DNA from 3 places in the Pseudomonas sp. TE12508 genome. Region 3 is predicted to be linked to each of the others. Evidence: predicted binding sites of a transcription regulator. Region 3 holds the regulator's gene; each other region holds the start of a gene.
What was found. The regulator FliA, encoded in region 3, starts transcription of late flagellar genes. The targets are predictions, from matches to a motif close to CTAAAGTTTNNNNNNNNNNNGCCGNTAA.

Region 1 (7,667 bases), on a different contig from region 3:
TGATGGAAAGTTGCGCAGTGTCGACGATTCGTTCTGCTCTCTACGGATCCGTCGATGCAGGCCCACTGGGTCATGCCTGCCGGGCTACCGCAGACGGCGTGTTTCACTTGATGTGCGAAACCCAGTATCTGGAGATCGTTCAGTTCGAACAGGATGTGCCGGTGCAAGCCAATGAGATCGGCCGTCTGCTATTTACCTCCCGCGCCCGGCAAGGTCAGCGCGTTCACCGATATGACATCGGCGATACCGGCCGCTGGCTCCCCGGAGCCTGCCCTTGTGGACTGGAAACGCCGCGATTCGAACTGCTGCAGCGGCACGGCAAACTGGTGCGAATTGGCACGGAGTTCATCTCACCTTCGGCGCTGGAACACAGCGTAGGAGTCCCCATTCAAGTTGTTCTGGATTACACCGCCAGTGGCGTCGAACGAATGCAAGTTCGAACGGATGCCGATATCACTTGGGTACGAGAAAAATTGCTGACCCATGAAGCATTGGCAAATGCCATAGCCGCTGCCCTGTTAGTTGTTGAAGTAATCGCATGTGCTGAACATGAATTCATACAAAACAAGCACAGCGGAAAAGTCCCACTGATTGTCGATCGAAGAATATAAAAACAGAACGTTTCAACGGCCGTGCTTTTCAAACCAAAATGCCTGATTAGAAAGAGAATCCAGTGAAATCAATTCATTCGCTCGAACAACTCGTGTCTTTTGTACGACAACACTCAAACTACTACAGCGCGCATCTGAAACATTTACCCACCACAGGTATTACTTTAAAAGATTTACCGTTAACCAATGTGACCAACTATTGGACCGGCAGCAATGACTTGAATCATTGGTCGGTCTTGACGGGAAATGTTGATGATGCGTTGGTGTTTAAAACCGGAGGTTCGACCAGCCAGGGAAAACTTGCGGTTTACTCCTACGAGGAATGGCAAACACTGGTCAGTACATTCGGAAACAGTCTCTCTTCTCAATTGAACAATGGCGACCGCGTCGCCAATCTGTTCTTTTCAGGGGATCTCTACGCCAGTTTTCTGTTTGTCCACGATTCCCTGGCCCATGTCGGACGATCCATCTGTGAGTTTCCGTTTACCGGAGACATCGAACCGGACGTACTGGCGGATGCGATCGCACGACATCGAATCAATGTTCTGGCCGGGGTGCCCGCACAGTTGCTTCGATTCGCGGCCTACCTGACGCAGCATCGGCGTGTGCTGTGCGGGGTCGAGACGCTGCTGTATGGCGGCGAAAGCCTGTTTGCCCCGCAGCTGGCAATCCTCGGTGAAGTATTCCCCAACGCCCGTATTGCCTCTATCGGCTACGCCAGCGTAGACGCCGGGCTCATAGGGGCCAGCACTCGCGACTGCGCATTGGGCGAGCATCGGGTATTCGAACAGCAAACCTTGCTGCAAATCATCGATGAACACACCGGTGAAGTGATTGAAGAATGCGATCGTATCGGAATGCTAGTGCAGACCAATCTGACACGCCGGCTCATGCCGCTGCTGCGGTACCCGGTGGGCGACCGTGCATGTTGGCGTGAGCCGACCGCAACCCCGAGGCGTAAATTCGCCCTAAAGGGGCGTAGCGCCCACAGTCAGCGGGTACGAGTCGGCGTGCTGTCGCTGTTTACCGAAGAAATACACGAGATCATTCAGCGCATAGCGCACAGCGAGCAATGGCAATTGCTGATCGAACAGACCGGCTCCAAGGATCTGTTGAGCGTGAAGTGGGTGCCCGAACCTCAGTCACAAACCGTCGAGCCGGTACTGCGCGCATTGCGTGAAGCTTTGCTTGCCCACTACCCTGCCATCGACGACCTGAGCCGCGAGGGTCTGCTGGAGTTTCGAGTACTTTCCTGCGCAGCCACAGACCTGCAGCTTCACCCTCGCTCGGGCAAACAATTGCGAGTGCGGGATTTGCGAGTGTATGACGTTTGCTCGCAGGAGCCCGCGCAATGACCCGGTTGATACTTCGCCCCTACCGTCCTTCCGACGCAGATGCCCTGAGCCGGTTGTTTCGAGAGGTCTACGGCGATCTTTACGCTCAGCCGGATGTTTACCTGCCGGACATGATCAGTCAGCACAACACCGAAGGCCGTTGGCAATCCATGCTGGCCGTGGATGACGCTCGCGTACTCGGGCATGCCGCGTTGTGCCACGACACGGCTTCGAATACCGCGGAACTGGCCCTCAGCGTGGTGCATCCCGTCGCCCAGGGACAGCATATCGCGACGCGCCTGAGCCGAGAGTTATTGATGTTGTCGGGTTCTCTGGGGATCCGGAGCGTATCGATCAAGCAAGTGACCCACCATCCCTACACTCAACGCATGGCAGAGAATATCGGTTTTCACAGCACTGGACTGCTTCCCGATTACGTCCCTTCGCCATTCGGTGAATCGCTCCCGGAAACCATCGTGATGGGCAGTCACATGATCGAAGGACACACGCGCCCGCTCCCCGATATCCCCTGGCCTGAAAGCTGCCGAGCATTCATGCAGCACCTGTGCTCGGTGTTCGGAACCTGCCAGGACAAGGCGTCACGACCCGCGATGCCGTTGCAAATCAAACAACATCAGCATCGGTTCGACATTGTCATTCAGCGTTTGAACAGACGTTTGCTTGAGCAGATCAGCCAATTACCCCTGCACTGGCTGATCTCGGCACGGCTGGAACTGTCCCGGCACTTTGCCCGGGACATGCTGAGTTTTTCGGCTCTGGGCTTCGCCTTCACCGGCTTGATGCCCACGCCAGATGATAATGGCTGGTTCGCCCTGTTTCATCGAGGCGTCCAGTCTCGCCCCCTCAACCTGCACTGCGCGCACATGCAACGATTGCATGACGACTTACAGCAAAACGCAAATGCCACGAGACCCCACCGGTACGTCAACGCCCGTATCGGTTCCCGCTCAGCCGCTTGAGTGTTTTCTATAAAAGTCACCGCTCGGCTGCGCGCAAAGCTCCACCAGCCAATCGACAAACACCCTCACCCGTCGAGACAACTGGCGGTGCGGTGGATAGAGCGCCGTCAACGGAAACGCCGGTGGCGGCACTGCCTTTAGCACTTCACACAAACGGCCTTCGTCCAGTTGTCGGGCGACGTGATAATACGGGGTCTGGACCAGACCATAGCCCGCTTCGCAAGCGGCGAGATATCCATCGGCGCTGTTGACCGAAACCTGTTTGGGCAGATCGATCGGCTGCACCTGACCATCAACCACAAACTCCAGCCCGTAACGCTTGCTGGTGCTGCTGGAGAAATACTCCACCATCTGGTGGCCGTCGAGATCGGCCAGACACTGAGGCGTTCCGTGACGTTGCAAATATTGCGGGCTCGCGCAGGTGACCTGGTCCATCATGACCAGCGGCCTTGCCACCAGAGAATCGTCCTGGGCCGAGCCACCCCGCAACACGCAATCGACACCTTCGCGGATCAGATCCACTGGCCGGTCATTCAACCCGATTTCCAGTTCGATCAAGGGATACCGGGCAGTGAATTGCGGCAATGCCGGAATCACGATCAAACGTCCCACTCCCGCAGGCATATCCACTCGCAGCAGACCTTTGGGGTTTTGGCGAGCAGCGGAAAACACCGCTTCGGTTTCCTCCAGATCCGCCAGCAGCCGCACGCAACGCGGGTAATAGGCGGCCTCAAACGTCTTGGTGTGGAGACCCTGGATTTGTATTACCAGCACCGCATCGATCCGCAGGTGGCCATCGAGGAAACCGTCGGCGCCATGGCAGAACTGGTGAAGGCCGGCAAGGTGCGTTACCTGGGATTGAGTGAAGCATCGGCCGCCACGCTGGAGCGAGCGAACAAGGTTCACCCGATCAGCGCACTGCAAAGTGAATACTCGCTATGGAGCCGCGACCAAGAGGAGAACGGCTGCCTGGCAGCTTGCCAGCGTCTGGGTGTTGCTTTTGTGCCTTACAGTCCGTTGGGCCGGGGCTTTTTGACCGGTGCTCTAAGAAGTCCGGATGATTTCGCAGCCGACGACTACCGTCGCTTCAGTCCACGCTTTCAAGGGGAAAACTTCGCTAAAAACCTGTTGCTGGTGCAGCAAGTGCAGACCCTGGCCACTGACAAAGGTGTGACGGCGGGACAACTGGCGTTGGCGTGGGTCTTGGCCCAAGGGGATTACCTGATCCCGATTCCAGGCACCAAACAGCGTAAATACCTGGAAGAAAATGTGGCCGCGCTGGACGTGAAGCTGAGCCGCGAAGAGTTGCAGGCCCTGGAAGCGATATTCCCGGCCAATGCCACGGCAGGGCTGCGTTATCCGGAAGAAGTCATGAAGTTGCTTGACCGATAACAGGTGCCCGGCCCGTTCGATGGTTAGAGCGGGCCAGCGCTGCCAAACATCACGCCTTGGCGTTAACGCCCTTGTCATTAGGAACCGTCGTACCGTTGCCCTTGCCGTAAGCTTGCAAGTTCTGCAGTACGTAGATCGCCGTCTTGTATTCAGGGATCAGGCCAACGGCGTACTTGTCACCCTTGATACTGTTGTTCTGAATGGTGTCCAGTTGCGTGGCGAAATACTCCAGCGCATTGAACTTCGCATCCGGGTCTTTCTGTACGCCAAAACGATCAAACTTGTCACCGGCATTAAGCAAGGTCATCGAAGTAATATCGGAAATCAGGCCTTTGCCTCTCAAGAAGGCACTGAGATTGCCCAGTTGCTTGGCGGATACATTTTCCGGATCGAAGCCCTTGATGTTCCTGTGCAGTTTCTGTTCATCCATTTTCGCCGTATTCAGCGCATTGGGATTGCTTCCCACCAATGCCAGCATCTGCTTGACCCTGGCGCTGTGGGTAACAGGCTTGCCGCTGCCGGTATCCTTGACCAGTAAACCTGCCTTGCTCGTCCATGCGCCTGTATAGCCGATTGTCATGACCGGGCTCCCGACTGCGTGACGGGATGCCGATCATCCAAAACACACAGACGTCCTTGTGAGGCGACCATAAAAGTTCCTTGTTTATCCGAGTTAAGTGCGGGCGAGTATCGATGCACGCTTCAGCGTCACCAACAAATATTTCCGCTTTTTACAATTCTTGTACATTTACGACACATACCAAAAAGCCCCTTGTTTCATTGGCCAATACGAACTTTTCGATATTGGCGCAGATAACTAATCAAGCCCTTATGCACGTCTTGGTTAGTTTGTTTGTATCGATATGGACACGTCCCTTCCCGCCGTTCGTCACCCCAGGCAAATCTTGCACGATCGTACCTAAAGCTCGACATTCGTGAGCCGATACCCTTTCGATGCCCCGATTTTCAAACCCACACCCCCATAATAAAAACGCTGCGCAAGGACCGGTCCCATGCCCGCATTTCGTACCATTCAGGCTCGCTACACGCTGTTTCTGGTCCTGTTCATCCTGCTTTTATCCGTCCTGACCGTGGTTGGCATCAGTCAGCTGGTCGCGCCAAAACTGCGTCATACCGAAGAACAGGTAGCCCTCAATCGCATCGCCGAAGTGGCCGAGCAGATCCAGGGTGAACTGAACAAGGTGCAAGCCCAGCAGCGCAGCATCACTCAAACCATTCCCCTGCTCGACAGCGCCGCCATCGACACGGTCCTGCCGGGCCTGGTTGATCAGTACGGTGAACTGAAAGTCTTCGGTGGCGGGATCTGGCCATTGCCCGGTCAGCGCGAAGCCGGGCGCAATAAGTTCAGCACCTTCTGGCACCGCGATGCCTCGGGAAAACTGGCGGTCAATACGTTCTGGAACAGCGACGCCGCGCCCAACTATTACGACCAGACCTGGTACAAGGGCGGTATGCAGACTCCGCGCGGCCAATGTGCCTGGGCCGCCGCCTATAAAGATGACGCCAGCGCCGAACCGCGCACCAACTGCGCCATGGCCATTCAGAAAAATGGCGCGGCGTACGGTGTCTCGACCATTGACGTGACACTAGGCTTCTTCAATGACTTGGTGGCGCGCAAGGAAAAAGACCTGGGTGCCGAGATGCTGATCGTCGAGGCCGATGGCAAGATCATCAGCAACAGCTCGCGAATCAGCGGGCCGATCGTATTGAAAAACATCGCTGAACTGGCCGGCCAGTCGCCGTTTGCCGCTCAGGTCAAGGCCGGGCTGGCACAGCGGGACCAATCGCTGCAACGGGTCGAGTTCGATAACAACGGCGAAACCAGCACCTTCTTCATGCGCCCGATCGAAGGTACGCCGTGGTTCCTCGCCACCGCCCTGCCGACCACACTGATCACGGCCCAGCGTGACGATGTGCTCAACACGTTGAGCCTGTTGCAGATTCCGATGGTGATTCTGCTGGTGTTGCTGCAGGTCTATGCCATCCGCCAACTGATCCAGCGCATGAAAGCCCTGAAAGCCAATATCGACGCCTTGTCCACGGGTGATGCCGACCTGACCAAGCGCATCACCATCCGCGCCGAAGACGAACTCGGCGCCATCGGTCATTCGGTCAACACCTTTATCGCCTACTTGCAGAATATGATCGGCGAAGTTACTCAGGCGACGGGCGCAATGGCGTCGAGCCTGGAGAATCTGCAACGGACTTCCGCTCACACCAGCCAGATTCTGGTGCGTCATGCTTCGGAAACCGATCAGACCGTCACCGCCATTACCGAGATGAGTTCGACCGCCGACAGCGTCGCGCAGAACGCCGCCGAAACCGCCGCTTTCACGCAACGCGCCAACGAGCACGCGGATCGCTCCCGCGTGGTGGTCGGCGAAGCGTCGAGCAGTGTGGTGGCGTTGATCGATGAAGTAGCAAGTGCCACCCATAAAGTCGAAAACATGCAACAGGACGCCCAACGCATCACCGAAATTCTCGGGGTGATTGGCGCCATCGCCGGGCAAACCAATTTGCTGGCACTGAACGCCGCGATCGAAGCAGCCCGGGCCGGTGAGCAAGGCCGCGGGTTCGCGGTGGTCGCCGACGAAGTCCGCGCCCTCGCCGCCCGCACCCAGGCCAGCACTTCGGAAATCAACGAAATGCTAACCCGCCTGACCCAAGGCGTGAGTTCGTCGGTCAGCGCCATGGAAAACACCCAGGTCAGCTGTCAGTCGGCTGCCGACGCCACGGCCCGGGTCAACTCCGGCCTGGATGAAATGGCCGGCTCCGTCAGCCACATCAACAGTCTGAGTACCCAGATCGCCACCGCCGCCGAGCAGCAAAGCGCCGTGACCGAAGAGATCAATCGCAGCATGGTGCAGATCCGCCATATGGTCGATGAGCTGGTGAAAAGCGGCCAGGCCAGTGAGCTCAACACTCAGCAACTGCTGGAAGCCAATAACCGGGTGAGCACGATCATGGGGCGTTTCAAGGTTCGTTGATCGCAAAAGCAAGGCATGCCCTTCGGTGAGGGGCTTGCCCTGATGCCAGCCAGAGAAACATCGTACCTGTGGCGAGGGAGCTTGCTCCCGCTGGGGCGCAGCGGCCCCGAATCTGCCAACGTGGGGATCCGGATCGAATACGAGCGTCTGGTTTTGCGACTGCTTCGCAGCCAAGCGCAAGCAAGCTCCCTCGCCACAATGCGTTACTCATGCTGTATTACTTCGAAACAATCCGCCTCCTCTTCGCGAGAGAAAATGGTCAAAATGCATCTTTTTGGCCACAACCCGAGACGAGATCCCCATGCGAACCCACCTGCGTCTGGCCGCCCTGAGCGCCCTTTT
Region 2 (7,667 bases), on a different contig from region 3:
GAGTCTTATAAGTACTAACGGTTTTATTGCTGAGGAACATTCCGTCGGCGATCTCCTTGTTTGTCTTTCCTCGGGCCAATTGTTGCAAGACCATCATCTCTCGCCCGGACAAACGATCCACCATATCAGCCTCACTGGCGTTCCCAAGACTGGAACGCACGGTATGCAGAGCCTGATTAGGAAAGTAGCTGTAGCCTGACAGCACGGCTTTTATTGCACTGAGCAACTCAGTGAGATCCTGCTGTTTGCAAACATATCCGGCGGCACCCGATTGCATGCAACGCATGGAAAAATGCCCTGGCGCCTGGGATGTCAATATCAGTACTTTAAGAGGCATCGCCGTTGATGTCAGGCGCGCGATAACTTCCAACCCATCCAGTTTCGGTATTCCAATATCCAGTATGACAATATCCGGCATAAGATCACGGGCAAGTTGTAATGCGTCCACACCATTATCTGTTTCTGCAATGACTTCGTAGCCATGACGTTCCATTAGCATACGTACCGCAAGACGAATGACGGGGTGATCATCCACGATCAGCACTTTATTCATGGGCAAGTCCAATTTTCGCTGTTCGAATTTTTAGAGCCCGCACCATAGCCTAGTCGTTTCACCCATGGCACGCCGTCACCCTCGGCCACTCGCAGCGAGAGACATGGCCTACAAACAACACGGATTATTCCTACAAAAAATCATTGCCATACGAAGAAGCAGAGATTTTACTGACCTACTATTGTTCAGTGCCTCGGCAGTTTTTTTGTATCGACTTACAACCAAAAAACGACAAAAAACAGTGTCGACGCATTAATCCACGATGCGCCGACTATTGAGCTACCCTTAAAAGTAACGGGTATTTTCCAGTACCTTCTTGCGCAATCTGGCTCAACAATCGAAAAAGCTCACACACCGTAACACTTGACCAATAACATAGCGCCATCAAAACAATTAAACAGCCATACCCGAACCCGCAACAATACAGCTACTATAACAACCTCACCACGCTAATAAAAACAGTTCAATACAACAGCAGAACAACCTGATATTAGTTATTACAACCATAAACCAATCGAGAAAAGACAATATTCAATGAGCATACAATATGATAAAACTCAAAAAAAGAATCACCAACCCCATGACAATTATTGCCATATTTGCAGCACTGTCTGAAACATCGGCCGCCGTATCCCTACCCTTTCTCGACAATGAGGAGAGGGAGCTCTATGTGTGGTTCCTGATCAGTTTTCCCTTTTATTTGCTTTTTCTTTTCTTCGTTACTCTCAACTTCAACTATCGATCGCTTTACGCGCCCTCCGATTTTGTGAAGGGAAAGCATTTCATAAAAGCCATGGAGAACGTTCATCATCCGAGTAACAGCCCATCCAGCGTAGCGCCCGAAAACTCGACCCAGCACCATGTAAACCTGCCTGCCCCCCTAAAGGATCTGCACATCGTCGATGCACGGTGGATACACAAAAAAATGGCGTTCAGCGCCTTGATGGAGAGCATTCAGTACCCTGCGGACAATCCCGCACAAGTGATCGTATTTCTCACGTGTACCGATTCGGATAAATTGCTGAAGGCAAACACGCTCAAACATTGGAAACACATGAAGAAACGCAACAGCGCAACGTTCTGTATTTCTTACAATTTGAGCTCACAGGGCGTGACGATTATGGGCTAGGTATTGAACTGTCGCACATCAGAAAGGCAGCCCTTGAAGCAGATCAAGGACAGGAAGCAGAAGGAACGGTCAGCGGAAACAAGAAGAAAGCGAAACGTTATATGCAGCAGCCCCTCTTTCAAATTTGTGGCCTTGTCATCAACAAGGCCACAAATTCATTACCGACTCAAAGGCCTCAGAAAAGCTTGCGGCCCTTGTTCGCCGCGATACGCATACGCAGGGCGTTGAGCTTGATGAAGCCCGCCGCGTCGGCCTGGTTGTAGGCGCCGCCATCTTCCTCGAAGGTCGCGATGTTGGCGTCGAACAACGACTCGTCGGACTTGCGGCCGGTGACGATCACATTGCCCTTGTACAGTTTCAGGCGCACTACGCCGTTCACGTGGGCCTGGGAAGCATCGATCATCTGTTGCAGCATCAGACGCTCAGGGCTCCACCAGTAACCGGTGTAGATCAGGCTGGCGTATTTAGGCATCAGCTCGTCTTTGAGGTGAGCCACTTCGCGGTCCAGAGTGATCGATTCGATCGCGCGGTGAGCGCGCAGCATGATGGTGCCGCCCGGGGTCTCGTAGCAGCCGCGGGACTTCATGCCGACGTAGCGGTTTTCGACGATGTCCAGACGGCCGATACCGTGTTCGCCACCGATCCGGTTCAAGGTCGCCAGCACGGTGGCCGGGGTCATTTCGACGCCGTCCAGTGCGACGATGTCGCCGTTGCGGTAGGTCAGTTCCAGGTACTGCGCTTTATCAGGAGCCTTCTCCGGGGAGACGGTCCAACGCCACATGTCTTCTTCGTGCTCGGTCCAGGTGTCTTCCAGCACGCCGCCTTCATAGGAGATGTGCAGCAGGTTGGCATCCATCGAGTACGGGGATTTTTTCTTGCCGTGACGCTCGATCGGGATGTTGTGCTTTTCAGCGTAATCCATCAGCTTTTCACGGGAGAGCAGGTCCCATTCGCGCCACGGAGCGATCACTTTCACACCTGGCTTCAAAGCATAGGCGCCCAGTTCGAAACGAACCTGGTCGTTGCCCTTGCCGGTCGCGCCGTGGGAAATGGCGTCAGCGCCGGTTTCGTTGGCGATTTCGATCAAGCGCTTGGCGATCAACGGACGAGCGATGGAAGTACCCAGCAGGTACTCGCCTTCATAAACGGTGTTGGCGCGGAACATCGGGAACACGAAATCGCGCACGAATTCTTCGCGCAGATCGTCGATGTAGATTTCTTTTACGCCCATGGCCTGTGCCTTGGCGCGGGCCGGTTCGACCTCTTCGCCCTGACCCAGGTCAGCGGTGAAGGTCACTACTTCACAGTTATAAGTATCCTGCAGCCACTTGAGGATCACCGAAGTGTCCAGGCCGCCGGAATACGCCAGAACGACCTTGTTTACGTCCGCCATGCCATCACTCCACGGGGTTCTACGGAAAGCCGTCAAGTCTACCGCTCATGCAGAATAATTTACAGAGGCGCGACAGCTTATGACGACGAAGCGACAGATTATGTCGAGCGAGCGACGATTTCAGCGGGTTCAGGAGGTCTTCGCGCTGCCCGCGGAAGCAGTGGCTGGAGGCGCCGGTTGCTCGGTCGGCGCTACCCGTTCAAGACGTACGGCAACCCGGCGGTTCTTCGCTCGATTGGCGGCATTGTTGTTCGGTGCCAGAGGATAGCGCTCACCGTGAAAACGCAGGGTGATCTGCGATTCCTGGATACCATTGGCCTTGAAGAAATCCATCACGGCCAGCGCCCTGCGTCGTGATAGTTCGCGGTTGGTCAGGCGGTTGCCGCTGTTGTCGGAATGGCCGTCGAGCTCAATGTGGTTGACCGTCGGATCGGCTTTCATGAATTCCAGCATGACCTGCAAATGGGCCTTGGCTTGGGCGTCTAGATCGATGCCCTCCCCCGGAAAGCCGACTTCGGATTGCTTCACCTGCTCGAAATTCTGCGGCAGCAACTTGGCCACGCACCCCTGGTAGTCACTGTAGGCCTTGCTGAATTTGACCGGCAGCAGACGGACTTCAGACACTCGACCGTCTCCCGAGGAGTGTCGAACCACCGGGCTGCGACCGTCCATCAACCCGTTGATCAGGCGCCCGGCCTGAACTTGCGAGCTGTTGAACAGCACGTTGCCACTGCCGATTCGTACCGAGCCCAGGTTGATGTCGCCACGCCCCGGCTGCCATGGCGCAGCGGCCGCCAGCAAGGTCGCGGAACCGCCACCGATCATCGAGTTGTAGGCCTTCAAGCGAAATGTCGCCTGTTCGCCGGCACGACGCACGAACTCTCCCGAGCCGAAATCGGTGATGGGTTGAGTCAGGCGGCATTCGAACTTGTCACCTTCGACCGTCCACTCGATGCTCTCCAGACGGGTCTGGAAAGTGAGCGCCATCGCAGGAAGGCTGGCAAACACACTGAGCAAAGCTAAATAACGCTGGCGCACGGGAGGCTCCACTGGCTTGTGCAACAAAAAGACCGACACACACATTTACGGCATACCTGTTGGGTATCGGAAGGTTGCCGCAAAACTTGATAGCGAGTGCCTGCAAGAGTCTTTTCCGGTAGCATTCCCCTGAGTTCGACCCGCCTGGAATCCCCTCATGTCCGACCGCCTGACCCTGCTGCGTCCCGACGACTGGCATATTCATCTTCGCGATGGTGCTGTGTTGACCAATACCGTCGCGGATGTCGCGCGCACCTTTGGTCGCGCCATTATCATGCCCAACCTGGTACCACCGGTGCGCAACGCGGCTGAAGCCAATGGCTATCGCCAGCGGATTCTCGCCGCGCGTCCGGCCGGCAGCCGTTTCGAACCGCTGATGGTTCTGTACCTGACCGACCGCACCCAGCCCGAAGAAATTCGTGAGGCCAAGGCCAGCGGTTTCATTCACGCCGCCAAGTTGTACCCGGCCGGCGCGACCACCAACTCGGACTCTGGCGTCACCAGCATCGACAAGATTTTCCCTGCACTCGAGGCCATGGCCGACGTCGGGATGCCCTTGTTGGTTCACGGTGAAGTCACCCGTGGCGATGTCGACGTTTTCGATCGCGAAAAAATCTTCATCGACGAGCACATGCGTCGAGTGGTCGAGCGTTTTCCGACCCTCAAAGTGGTGTTCGAACACATCACCACCGCTGACGCCGTGCAGTTCGTCAACGAGGCTTCGGCCAACGTCGGCGCTACCATCACCGCGCATCACCTGCTGTACAACCGCAACCACATGCTGGTGGGCGGGATTCGGCCGCACTTCTATTGCCTGCCGATCCTCAAGCGCAATACTCACCAGGAAGCCCTGCTCGACGCCGCCACCAGTGGCAGCGACAAGTTCTTCCTCGGCACCGACTCGGCGCCCCATGCCCAGCACGCCAAAGAAGCGGCTTGCGGCTGTGCCGGTTGCTACACCGCTTATGCCGCAATCGAGATGTATGCCGAAGCCTTTGAACAGCGCAACGCGCTGGACAAGCTCGAAGCCTTCGCCAGCCTCAACGGCCCGCGCTTCTACGGCCTGCCGGTGAACACCGATCGCATCACCCTGGTCCGCGATGAGTGGACCGCCCCAACCAGCCTGCCGTTTGGCGAGCTGACTGTAATCCCGCTGCGCGCCGGTGAAAAACTGCGCTGGCGCCTGCTGGAGGAACACGCGTGAGTGAAGACCATTTCGACGACGAACAGGACGGTCAAGGCAACGGAGGTGGTCCTCGTCATCCAATGGCTGCCAGATTCCGTGGTTACCTGCCGGTTGTCGTCGACGTAGAAACCGGTGGCTTCAATTCGGCCACCGATGCCCTGCTGGAAATTGCGGCGACCACCATCGCCATGGACGAAAAGGGCTTTGTGTATCCCGATCACACCTACTTCTTCCGCGTCGAGCCATTTGAAGGCGCGAACATCGAAGCGGCCGCTCTGGAGTTCACCGGGATCAAGCTCGATCACCCGTTGCGCATGGCCGTGAGTGAAGAAGCAGCCCTGACTGATATTTTCCGCGGCATCCGCAAGGCCTTGAAAGCCAACGGCTGCAAACGGGCGATTCTGGTCGGGCACAACAGCAGCTTTGATCTGGGCTTCCTCAACGCCGCTGTCGCACGCCTGGACATGAAACGTAACCCGTTTCATCCATTTTCCAGCTTCGATACCGCGACCCTCGCAGGTCTGGCCTACGGTCAAACCGTATTGGCCAAGGCCTGTCAGGCAGCCGATATCGACTTCGACGGTCGCGAGGCTCATTCGGCTCGCTACGACACCGAGAAGACTGCCGAGCTGTTCTGCGGCATCGTCAATCGCTGGAAACAAATGGGCGGCTGGGAAGATTACAACGACTGATCCATCACTGATCTCTCGAGACGCAAACCTGTGGCGAGGGAGCTTGCTCCCGTCGGACTGCGCAGCAGTCCCATTCTTTCAGAAAGAGAGTGGGGCCGCTTCGCTGCCCAGCGGGAGCAAGCTCCCTCGCCACAAGTGAACAGCCTGGGTTTATCCCGCCCATAAAAAAACCGGCCTTGGCAGCCGGTTTTTTTATGCCTCGAACGTGCCTTACAGCGCAGCAGCGTTCTCGGTCAGGTAAGCCGCAACACCTTCGGTGGAAGCGGTCATGCCTTTGTCGCCTTTTTTCCAGTTGGCAGGGCAAACTTCGCCGTGCTCTTCGTGGAATTGCAGAGCGTCGACCAGACGGATCAGCTCTTCGATGTTACGGCCCAGCGGCAGGTCGTTGATGATCTGCGAGCGGACAACGCCTTTGTCGTCGATCAGGAACGCGCCACGGAAAGCCACGCCGCCTTCGGACTCAACGTCGTAGGCCTTGGCGATTTCGTGCTTCAGGTCGGCCGCCATGGTGTAGCGAACTTCGCCGATGCCACCATTGTTGACCGGGGTGTTGCGCCAGGCGTTGTGGGTGAAGTGCGAGTCGATCGAAACGGCTACCACTTCCACGTTGCGTGCCTTGAAATCAGACATGCGGTTGTCCAGAGCGATCAGCTCGGACGGGCAAACGAAGGTGAAGTCCAGTGGGTAGAAGAACACCAGGCCGTATTTGCCTTTGATGGCCGAGGACAGGGTGAAGCTGTCTACGATTTCGCCATTGCCGAGTACGGCCGGTACGGTGAAGTCAGGGGCTTGTTTGCCTACGAGTACGCTCATTGGATATCTCCTGGTGTAATAACGTTGAAGAACAGGGTTCATGCCAGCCTGCCACCCTCGTGGCGACAGCCCTGTGACACAAACCTGCTTCGCAAAAGGCCGACCATCATACACCGCGTTTTTCACCTGTCCTTAGCGCCTTAATGGTTTTTTTCCTGGAAGGTAAAAAGACCGCTGCTATATTTTTCTCCTGACAACGTGAGAAGAAACCGTTCGTCAGTCACATGCCCTTATGATGAAAACCTTTCAGAAACCACTTTGACAATCATTCTCGTTAACATTAAGATCCATCGCAATTGAGTCACAACCAGCGACGGTTTTCACTTATGTATGTCTGCCTCTGCACTGGCGTCACCGACGGTCAAATCCGCGATGCAATCTATGAAGGTTGCTGCAGCTACCGGGAAGTCCGTCAGGCCACCGGCGTTGCCAGCCAATGCGGTAAATGCGCCTGCCTTGCCAAGGAAGTGGTCCGCGAAACCCTGGGCAAACTGCAATCGGCCCAGGCGTCGATCCCCTACCCCGCAGAATTTACCGCCGCATAATTACCGTATTTCAAAGAACCGGACTTGATGTCCGGTTTTTTTATGTCTGAAAATCAACCGCTTAGGCGCTAGACGCGGAACACAAACATTCTTATTCCGATTAATTTTCATTTAAGTTTCAATAACTTAGGTTTGACACTCTTAATTACGCGGCTCAAACTCTGCCTTATAGACAGCTAATACAGGGCAGGACCCCATCATGAAAGGCGACATTACAGTCATCCAGCATCTCAACAAGATCCTTGCCAATGAGCTGGTCGCGATCAATCAATACTTTTTGCATGCACGCATGTACGAAGATTGGGGCCTGAACAAGCT
Region 3 (7,667 bases):
CACAAGGATCAGGAAGGTAAACCAGAGGTCAAGCAGCGCATTCGCCAGTTGCAACGCGAGATGTCGCAGCGGCGGATGATGGCGGCCATTCCCGAGGCCGACGTGGTCATCACCAACCCGACTCACTACGCCGTGGCGCTTAAGTACGACCCGGACAAAGGCAATGCGCCGGTGCTGTTGGCCAAGGGTAGCGATTTCCTTGCCTTGAAAATCCGCGAAATCGCCGTGGCCAACAATGTGCTGCTGCTCGAATCGCCGGCGCTGGCGCGTTCGATCTACTACTCCACCGAGCTGGAGCAGGAAATCCCCGGTGGGCTGTATCTGGCAGTCGCCCAGGTACTGGCCTACGTCTACCAGATTCGCCAGTACCGCGCCGGCAAGGGCAAGCGTCCGGATCCGCTCCAGGATGATTTGCCGATTCCACCGGATTTGCGCCGCGATTCCTGACAGATCAAACGATCGCAGCCTTCGGCAGCTCCTGCACGGATCGTGATTTACCCGCGATGTTGCGGTGTGAACCTAATCCGTAGGCGCTGCCGAAGACTGCGATCTTTTGATCTTCCGCACTTGAAAACACCTCTATTCCAAACCCCGGCAAAAGTTGGAAGGCTTCTTGCAATAGCCGCCCTGCGCCTGCTTCAGGCGTCAAAAGTTTGCTTTAAAGGAACGGGGAAAACCGGTGGATCGCTCTCAGTTAATCAACACTGCACGCACAAACGTTGCCGACCTCAGTCGGGGCAATCTGGGCGTGCCGCTGTTGCTGCTGGTCATGCTGGCCATGATGATGTTGCCGGTGCCGCCGTTCCTGCTGGACGTGTTTTTCACGTTCAACATTGCCTTGTCCATCGTCGTATTGCTGGTCTGCGTGTACGCCTTGCGGCCGCTGGATTTTGCCGTGTTCCCGACCATTCTGCTGGTGGCGACGTTGTTGCGACTGGCGCTGAACGTGGCCTCGACACGGGTGGTAATGCTCCACGGTCAGGATGGCCATGCCGCCGCCGGTAAGGTGATTCAGGCCTTCGGTGAGGTGGTGATCGGCGGTAACTACGTGGTTGGTATCGTGGTCTTCGCGATTTTGATGATCATCAACTTCGTCGTAGTGACCAAGGGTGCCGGGCGGATTTCCGAGGTGAGCGCGCGTTTCACCCTCGACGCAATGCCGGGCAAACAAATGGCCATCGACGCCGACTTGAACGCCGGCCTGATCGATCAGAACCAGGCGAAACTGCGCCGGATGGAAGTGGCCCAGGAAGCCGAGTTTTACGGTTCGATGGACGGTGCCAGCAAGTTCGTGCGCGGTGATGCCATCGCCGGCCTGCTGATTCTGTTCATCAACCTGATCGGCGGCATGGCGGTCGGTATCTTCCAGCACGGCATGACCTTTGGCGATGCCGGTCGGGTGTATGCCTTGTTGACCATCGGTGACGGTTTGGTGGCGCAATTGCCATCACTGCTGTTGTCGACTGCCGCCGCGATCATGGTGACCCGGGCTTCCGGCTCGGAAGACATGGGCAAGCAGATCAATCGTCAGATGTTCGCCTCGCCGAAAGCCTTGGCGGTGGCCGCTGGCTTGATGGCGGTGATGGGCCTGGTGCCGGGCATGCCGCACTTCTCCTTTTTGAGCATGGCGGCCCTGGCGGCCGGCGGCGCTTACCTGTTCTGGAAGAAGCAGAACACGGTCAAGGTTCAGGCCCTGCAAGAGGTCAAGCGTCAGCAGGAACTGTTGCCATCGCCGGCCCGCGCCCAGGAAACCAAGGAGCTTGGCTGGGATGACGTGACGCCGATCGACATGATCGGCCTGGAAGTCGGCTACCGCCTGATCCCGCTGGTGGATCGCAACCAGGGTGGTCAGTTGCTGGCACGGATCAAGGGTGTGCGTAAAAAGCTGTCCCAGGACCTGGGCTTTCTGATGCCGACTGTGCATATCCGTGACAACCTCGACCTGGCGCCGAGCGCCTACCGCCTGACCCTGATGGGCGTGATCCTGGCCGAGGCCGAGATTTACCCGGACCGCGAACTGGCGATCAACCCGGGGCAGGTCTACGGCACGCTCAACGGCATTACCGCCAAAGATCCGGCTTTTGGTCTGGAGGCGGTCTGGATCGAAATCAGCCAGCGTGCCCAGGCGCAATCCCTCGGCTACACCGTGGTCGATGCCAGTACAGTCGTGGCAACCCACTTGAACCAGATTTTGTACAAGCACTCCAGCGAGCTGATCGGCCACGAAGAAGTCCAGCAACTCATGCAATTGCTGGCCAAAAGCTCACCGAAACTGGCTGAGGAGCTGGTGCCGGGGGTGGTTTCGCTGTCGCAGTTGCTCAAGGTCTTGCAAGCATTGCTGGCCGAACAGGTGCCGGTACGGGACATTCGCAGCATCGCCGAAGCCATCGCGAATAACGCCGCCAAGAGTCAAGATACTGCCGCTTTGGTGGCCGCGGTGCGCGTCGGCGTATCCCGCGCAATCGTGCAAAGCATTGTAGGCACTGAGTCGCAGCTGCCTGTGATCACCTTGGAGCCAAGGTTGGAACAAATATTGCTCAATAGTCTTCAGAAGGCAGGACAAGGCTCGGAAGAGGGCGTTCTGCTGGAGCCAAGCATGGCAGAGAAACTGCAACGTTCGTTGATCGAAGCGGCGCAGCGTCAGGAAATGCAAGGTCAACCGGTGATTCTGCTGGTGGCCGGTCCGGTTCGCGCGATGCTCTCGCGATTCGGCCGACTGGCAGTCCCGGGTTTGCATGTGTTGGCTTACCAGGAAATCCCTGACAACAAGCAAGTGACCATCGTTGCGACAGTAGGGCCCAACGGCTGAGGTAGTGGTTTATGCAAGTTAAGCGTTTTTTCGCCGCCGATATGCGTCAGGCCATGAAACTGGTTCGTGATGAGCTGGGCGCTGATGCCGCCATCATTGGCAATCGCCGGATCGCCGGCGGTGTCGAGCTGACGGCTGCCCTGGATTACAAATTGTCGGCGCTGGCCCCGCGTGTTCCGAACATGGAGCTCGAGGACGAGCTGCGCAAGACCCAGTCGCGGATCGTCACCGCCCAGGCCGAATTGAGCCTGCGTGGCGATGGCGAGAGCGACAACAGCACCAATCGCCAATTGTTCGCCGGCCTGCCGCTGACCGCCGCCGAGCCACTGATCGAACCGACTTACGCTGAACCTCGTCGTGCTGCACCAGCCCCTGCGCCAGCCTCCGGCGGAGTTGACCCGCGAGCCTTCGATTCGATGCGTTTCGAGCTCAACAGTTTGCGTGAACTGATGGAAGTGCAACTTGGCTCGCTGGCCTGGAATCAGCTGCAAGGCAGCCGTCCGGCCCAGGCTAACCTCTGGCGTCGCCTGCAACGCATCGGTCTGTCCGGCCCGTTGTCGCGCGATTTGCTGGCACTGATCACCGATATTGAAGAACCCCGTCAGGCCTGGCGCATGTTGCTCGCGCACCTGGCGCGGATGATCGCCACGCCGGAAGTCGAGCCACTGGAAGAGGGTGGTGTGATTGCCATGGTTGGCCCGGCAGGCATGGGCAAGACCACCACGCTGGCCAAGCTCGCAGCGCGTTATGTGCTCAAGTACGGCGCGCAAAACATCGCGCTGGTGAGCATGGACAGCTATCGCATCGGCGCTCAGGAACAGCTCAAGACCCTGGGCCGCATCCTCAACGTGTCGGTCACCCATGTCGACCCGGGTCAATCGCTGGTGCAGGCGCTGGAACCTTTGCTGCGCAAACGCGTGGTGCTGATCGATACCGCCGGCCTTCAGGCCAGCGACCCGGCATTGCGCATGCAGCTCGAAAGCCTGGCTGGACGTGGCATCAAATCAAAAAATTATCTGGTCTTGGCAACCACCAGCCAGAAACAGGTTCTAACTGCCGCTTATCACAGTTACAAACGTTGCGGCCTCGCCGGCTGCATCCTGACTAAACTGGATGAAACGGCAAGTCTGGGCGAGGTGTTGAGCCTGGCTATCAGCCATGAGTTGCCGGTGGCTTACCTGACCGATGGTCCGCGGATTCCGGATGATTTGCATCTGCCGCGTCGTCATCAGTTGGTCAGCCGCGCCGTTAGCGTGCAAATGCAGGAAGAACCCAGCGAAGAAGCCATGGCTGACATGTTCGCTGATATTTACCACAGTCCGACCAAGCAGGTTGGCTGAGGTACTAATGAACAGTTTTTGTACCTACATCGATGGTCTGCCATGCATTGTTCCGTTGATGAACGCGCAGCCAGTAATGTGGCCTCCGTCTAAGTAAGACAAGGTAAAGAAATAACATGGGCAGCATGCATCCCGTACAGGTGATCGCGGTGACCGGCGGCAAAGGTGGCGTCGGGAAGACTAACGTGTCAGTGAACTTGTCCCTGGCTCTAGCTGAGCTCGGCCGGCGCGTCATGCTGCTGGATGCCGATCTGGGACTGGCGAACGTCGACGTCCTGCTGGGACTGACACCCAAACGCACCTTGGCCGACGTGATCGAAGGCCGCTGTGAGCTGCGCGACGTACTGTTGCAAGGGCCCGGCGGCATCCGCATCGTCCCGGCGGCGTCCGGCACCCAGAGCATGGTTCATTTGAGCCCGGCCCAGCATGCCGGCCTGATCCAGGCCTTCAGCGACATCGGCGACAACCTCGACGTATTGGTGATCGACACCGCTGCGGGTATTGGTGACTCGGTAGTCAGTTTCGTTCGCGCAGCCCAGGAAGTGCTGCTGGTGGTGTGCGATGAGCCGACCTCGATTACCGACGCCTACGCGCTGATCAAATTGCTGAATCGCGACTACGGCATGAACCGCTTCCGCGTCCTGGCCAACATGGCGCAGAGCCCGCAGGAAGGCCGCAATCTGTTCGCCAAGTTGACCAAGGTCACGGATCGTTTCCTCGACGTCGCCTTACAATACGTCGGTGCCGTGCCTTACGACGAAAGCGTGCGCAAGGCCGTGCAGAAGCAGCGTGCTGTCTACGAAGCCTTCCCGCGTTCCAAGTGCGCCCTGGCGTTCAAGGCCATTGCGCAGAAGGTCGATACCTGGCCACTGCCGGCCAACCCGCGCGGGCACCTGGAGTTTTTCGTCGAGCGCCTCGTGCAACAGACCGCAGGACCCGTCCTATGACAGCCAGTGGTTACAACCTCTACAAGAAGTCGGCACGTGACGCGCAGTACGAGCTGATCGAGCGTTACGCGCCACTGGTCAAACGCATTGCCTATCACTTGCTGGCGCGTTTGCCGGCCAGTGTCCAGGTCGAAGACCTGATCCAGGCCGGGATGATCGGCCTGCTTGAAGTATCAACCAAATACGACGCCAGCAAAGGCGCGAGCTTCGAGACGTACGCGGGCATTCGAATCCGCGGCGCGATGCTCGATGAAGTGCGCAAGGGGGACTGGGCGCCACGTTCGGTTCACCGCAATACCCGCATGGTCAGCGACGCAATTCGCTCGATTGAAGCTAAAACCGGCCGTGACGCTAAAGATCACGAAGTTGCGGCCGAACTCCAATTGAGTCTTGACGATTATTACGGGATTTTGAACGACACCCTCGGTAGCCGGTTATTCAGTTTCGACGATCTGTTGCAGGACGGCGAACACGAAGGGCTGCACGAGGATGGCGCCAGTGCTCATCTCGAGCCGTCGCGCGATCTGGAAGATGAACGCTTCCAGGCAGCGCTGGCGGACGCGATTGCCAATTTGCCGGAGCGTGAGCGACTGGTGTTGGCGCTGTACTACGACGAAGAGTTGAATCTCAAGGAAATCGGTGAGGTCCTGGGGGTCAGCGAATCGCGGGTCAGCCAGTTACACAGCCAGTGCGCGGCCCGTTTGCGGGGGCGTTTGGGGGAGTGGCGAGCGCGCTGACAGGCAGTGTGGGGACACTGCGAACGAGGTGGGTACGGCATTTTGCTGCATCGGCCACGGCCCGTTGTAATCCATACAACTGTTGAGTGTTACGCCGAATTGATTGAACGGCGCGTTCAGGTGCTGCGCGCGTTTTAAGACTGCTTGGAGGTCGAATTGGACAAGAATATGAAAATCCTCATCGTTGATGACTTCTCAACGATGCGGCGGATCATAAAAAACCTGTTGCGTGACCTTGGGTTCACCAACACGGTCGAGGCGGATGACGGTATTACCGCGATTCCGGTCCTCAACAGCGGGAGCATCGACTTTCTGGTAACGGACTGGAACATGCCCGGCATGACCGGTATTGATCTGCTGCGCCACGTGCGTGCCGATGAAAAACTCAAACACCTGCCGGTGTTGATGGTCACGGCCGAAGCCAAGCGCGAGCAAATCATCGAAGCCGCTCAGGCGGGCGTGAACGGCTATGTGGTCAAGCCATTCACGGCTCAAGCGTTGAAAGACAAGATTGAAAAGATCTTCGAACGCATCGGTTGATGTGCAAAGCCAGTCCGTCACGGGGGAGCTATGGAGCATAACGAATCTTCACAGGGCGATTTTGAGTCGACCCTGAAAAAACACGCGGTCGAACTGGTCGAAAGCCTTGAAAAAGGCAGGTTCGGCGACGCTGTGCAACTGATCCATGAGCTCAACCAGACCCGTGACCGCGGCCTGTATCAGGAAGTGGGCAAGCTCACCCGCGAGCTGCATAGCGCGATCGTCAATTTCCAGATTGACCCGCACATGCCGCAAGCCGAGGAAGTGTCTCAGATCACGGATGCCACCGAGCGCCTGGGTTATGTGGTCAAGCTGACCGAGGCCGCGGCCAACCGCACCATGGACCTGGTGGAAAACGCCACGCCGCTGATCAACAGCCTGAGCGACGAAGCTCAGGCGCTGAGCACGGATTGGGGACGGTTCATGCGTCGCGAAGTCGGGGCCGAAGAGTTCCGCGAGCTGGCCCGGCGGGTCGACGGTTTCCTGACCCGCAGCAGTGAAGACAACCGCGTCGTGTCGAGCAACCTCAACGACATTCTGCTGGCCCAGGATTACCAGGACCTCACCGGTCAGGTGATCAAGCGCGTGACCCAGTTGGTCACCGAAGTTGAAAGCAACCTGCTCAAGCTCGTGCTCATGGCCAGTCAGGTCGACCGCTTTGCGGGCATCGAACATGACCGTGAAGCGATGCTGGCTGAAAAAGATCCGCAAAAACATCTCTCTCAGGGTGAAGGTCCGCAGATTCATGCCGATAAAAGAGAAGACGTTGTGTCCGGTCAGGACGATGTGGACGATTTGTTATCCAGCCTAGGATTCTAGAGTTTTAGCATTTTAGGTTTTTTAGGTTTTTAGACCTCAGGAGCACCCCCCTTAATGAGCTTCGGCGCCGATGAAGAGATCCTTCAGGATTTCCTGGTTGAGGCCGGCGAGATTCTAGAGCAACTGTCCGAACAGCTGGTCGAGCTTGAAAGCCGACCGGATGATGCGGATTTGCTCAATGCAATTTTTCGCGGTTTTCACACTGTAAAAGGGGGCGCCGGCTTCCTCCAGCTCAACGAGCTGGTGGAGTGCTGTCACATCGCCGAGAACGTGTTCGACATCCTGCGCAAGGGTGAACGACGCGTCGACTCGGAACTGATGGACGTGGTTCTCGAGGCACTGGACGCGGTGAACGGCATGTTCAGCGAAGTCCGCGAACGCAGCCCGATCACGGCTGCCACGCCTGAGTTGCTTGCCGCGTTGGCCCGTCTGGCCGAGCCGCAAACCGCCGATGAGTCGGCACCGGTCGCCGAGG

Region 1: the regulator FliA is predicted to act here: its motif matches at 5,237-5,264, upstream of ACZ9IM_RS16015 (methyl-accepting chemotaxis protein).
Region 2: the regulator FliA is predicted to act here: its motif matches at 4,177-4,204, upstream of ACZ9IM_RS16220 (flagellar protein MotY).

What each region holds. Positions count from the first base shown of each region.
Region 1 covers NZ_JBWCCN010000010.1:203,015-210,681, forward strand. The annotation lists gene ACZ9IM_RS15985 (aldehyde dehydrogenase family protein) at 1-611, shown strand, start outside; gene ACZ9IM_RS15990 (phenylacetate--CoA ligase family protein) at 674-1,966, shown strand; gene ACZ9IM_RS15995 (GNAT family N-acetyltransferase) at 1,963-2,925, shown strand; partial or broken gene ACZ9IM_RS16000 (LysR substrate-binding domain-containing protein) at 2,914-3,654, opposite strand; partial or broken gene ACZ9IM_RS16005 (aldo/keto reductase) at 3,649-4,317, shown strand; gene ACZ9IM_RS16010 (hypothetical protein) at 4,367-4,897, opposite strand; gene ACZ9IM_RS16015 (methyl-accepting chemotaxis protein) at 5,331-7,325, shown strand; gene ACZ9IM_RS16020 (DUF411 domain-containing protein) at 7,627-7,667, shown strand, end outside.
Region 2 covers NZ_JBWCCN010000011.1:8,663-16,329, forward strand. The annotation lists gene ACZ9IM_RS16205 (response regulator transcription factor) at 1-553, opposite strand, end outside; gene ACZ9IM_RS16210 (hypothetical protein) at 1,101-1,682, shown strand; gene ACZ9IM_RS16215 (argininosuccinate synthase) at 1,858-3,075, opposite strand; gene ACZ9IM_RS16220 (flagellar protein MotY) at 3,205-4,113, opposite strand; gene pyrC (dihydroorotase) at 4,271-5,317, shown strand; gene rnt (ribonuclease T) at 5,314-5,991, shown strand; gene ACZ9IM_RS16235 (peroxiredoxin) at 6,202-6,804, opposite strand; gene ACZ9IM_RS16240 (bacterioferritin-associated ferredoxin) at 7,131-7,349, shown strand; gene bfr (bacterioferritin) at 7,549-7,667, shown strand, end outside.
Region 3 covers NZ_JBWCCN010000002.1:64,811-72,477, forward strand. The annotation lists gene flhB (flagellar biosynthesis protein FlhB) at 1-447, shown strand, start outside; gene ACZ9IM_RS02450 (hypothetical protein) at 452-619, opposite strand; gene flhA (flagellar biosynthesis protein FlhA) at 680-2,809, shown strand; gene flhF (flagellar biosynthesis protein FlhF) at 2,821-4,149, shown strand; gene fleN (flagellar synthesis regulator FleN) at 4,266-5,096, shown strand; gene fliA (RNA polymerase sigma factor FliA) at 5,093-5,833, shown strand; gene ACZ9IM_RS02475 (chemotaxis response regulator CheY) at 6,002-6,373, shown strand; gene ACZ9IM_RS02480 (protein phosphatase CheZ) at 6,404-7,192, shown strand; gene ACZ9IM_RS02485 (chemotaxis protein CheA) at 7,247-7,667, shown strand, end outside.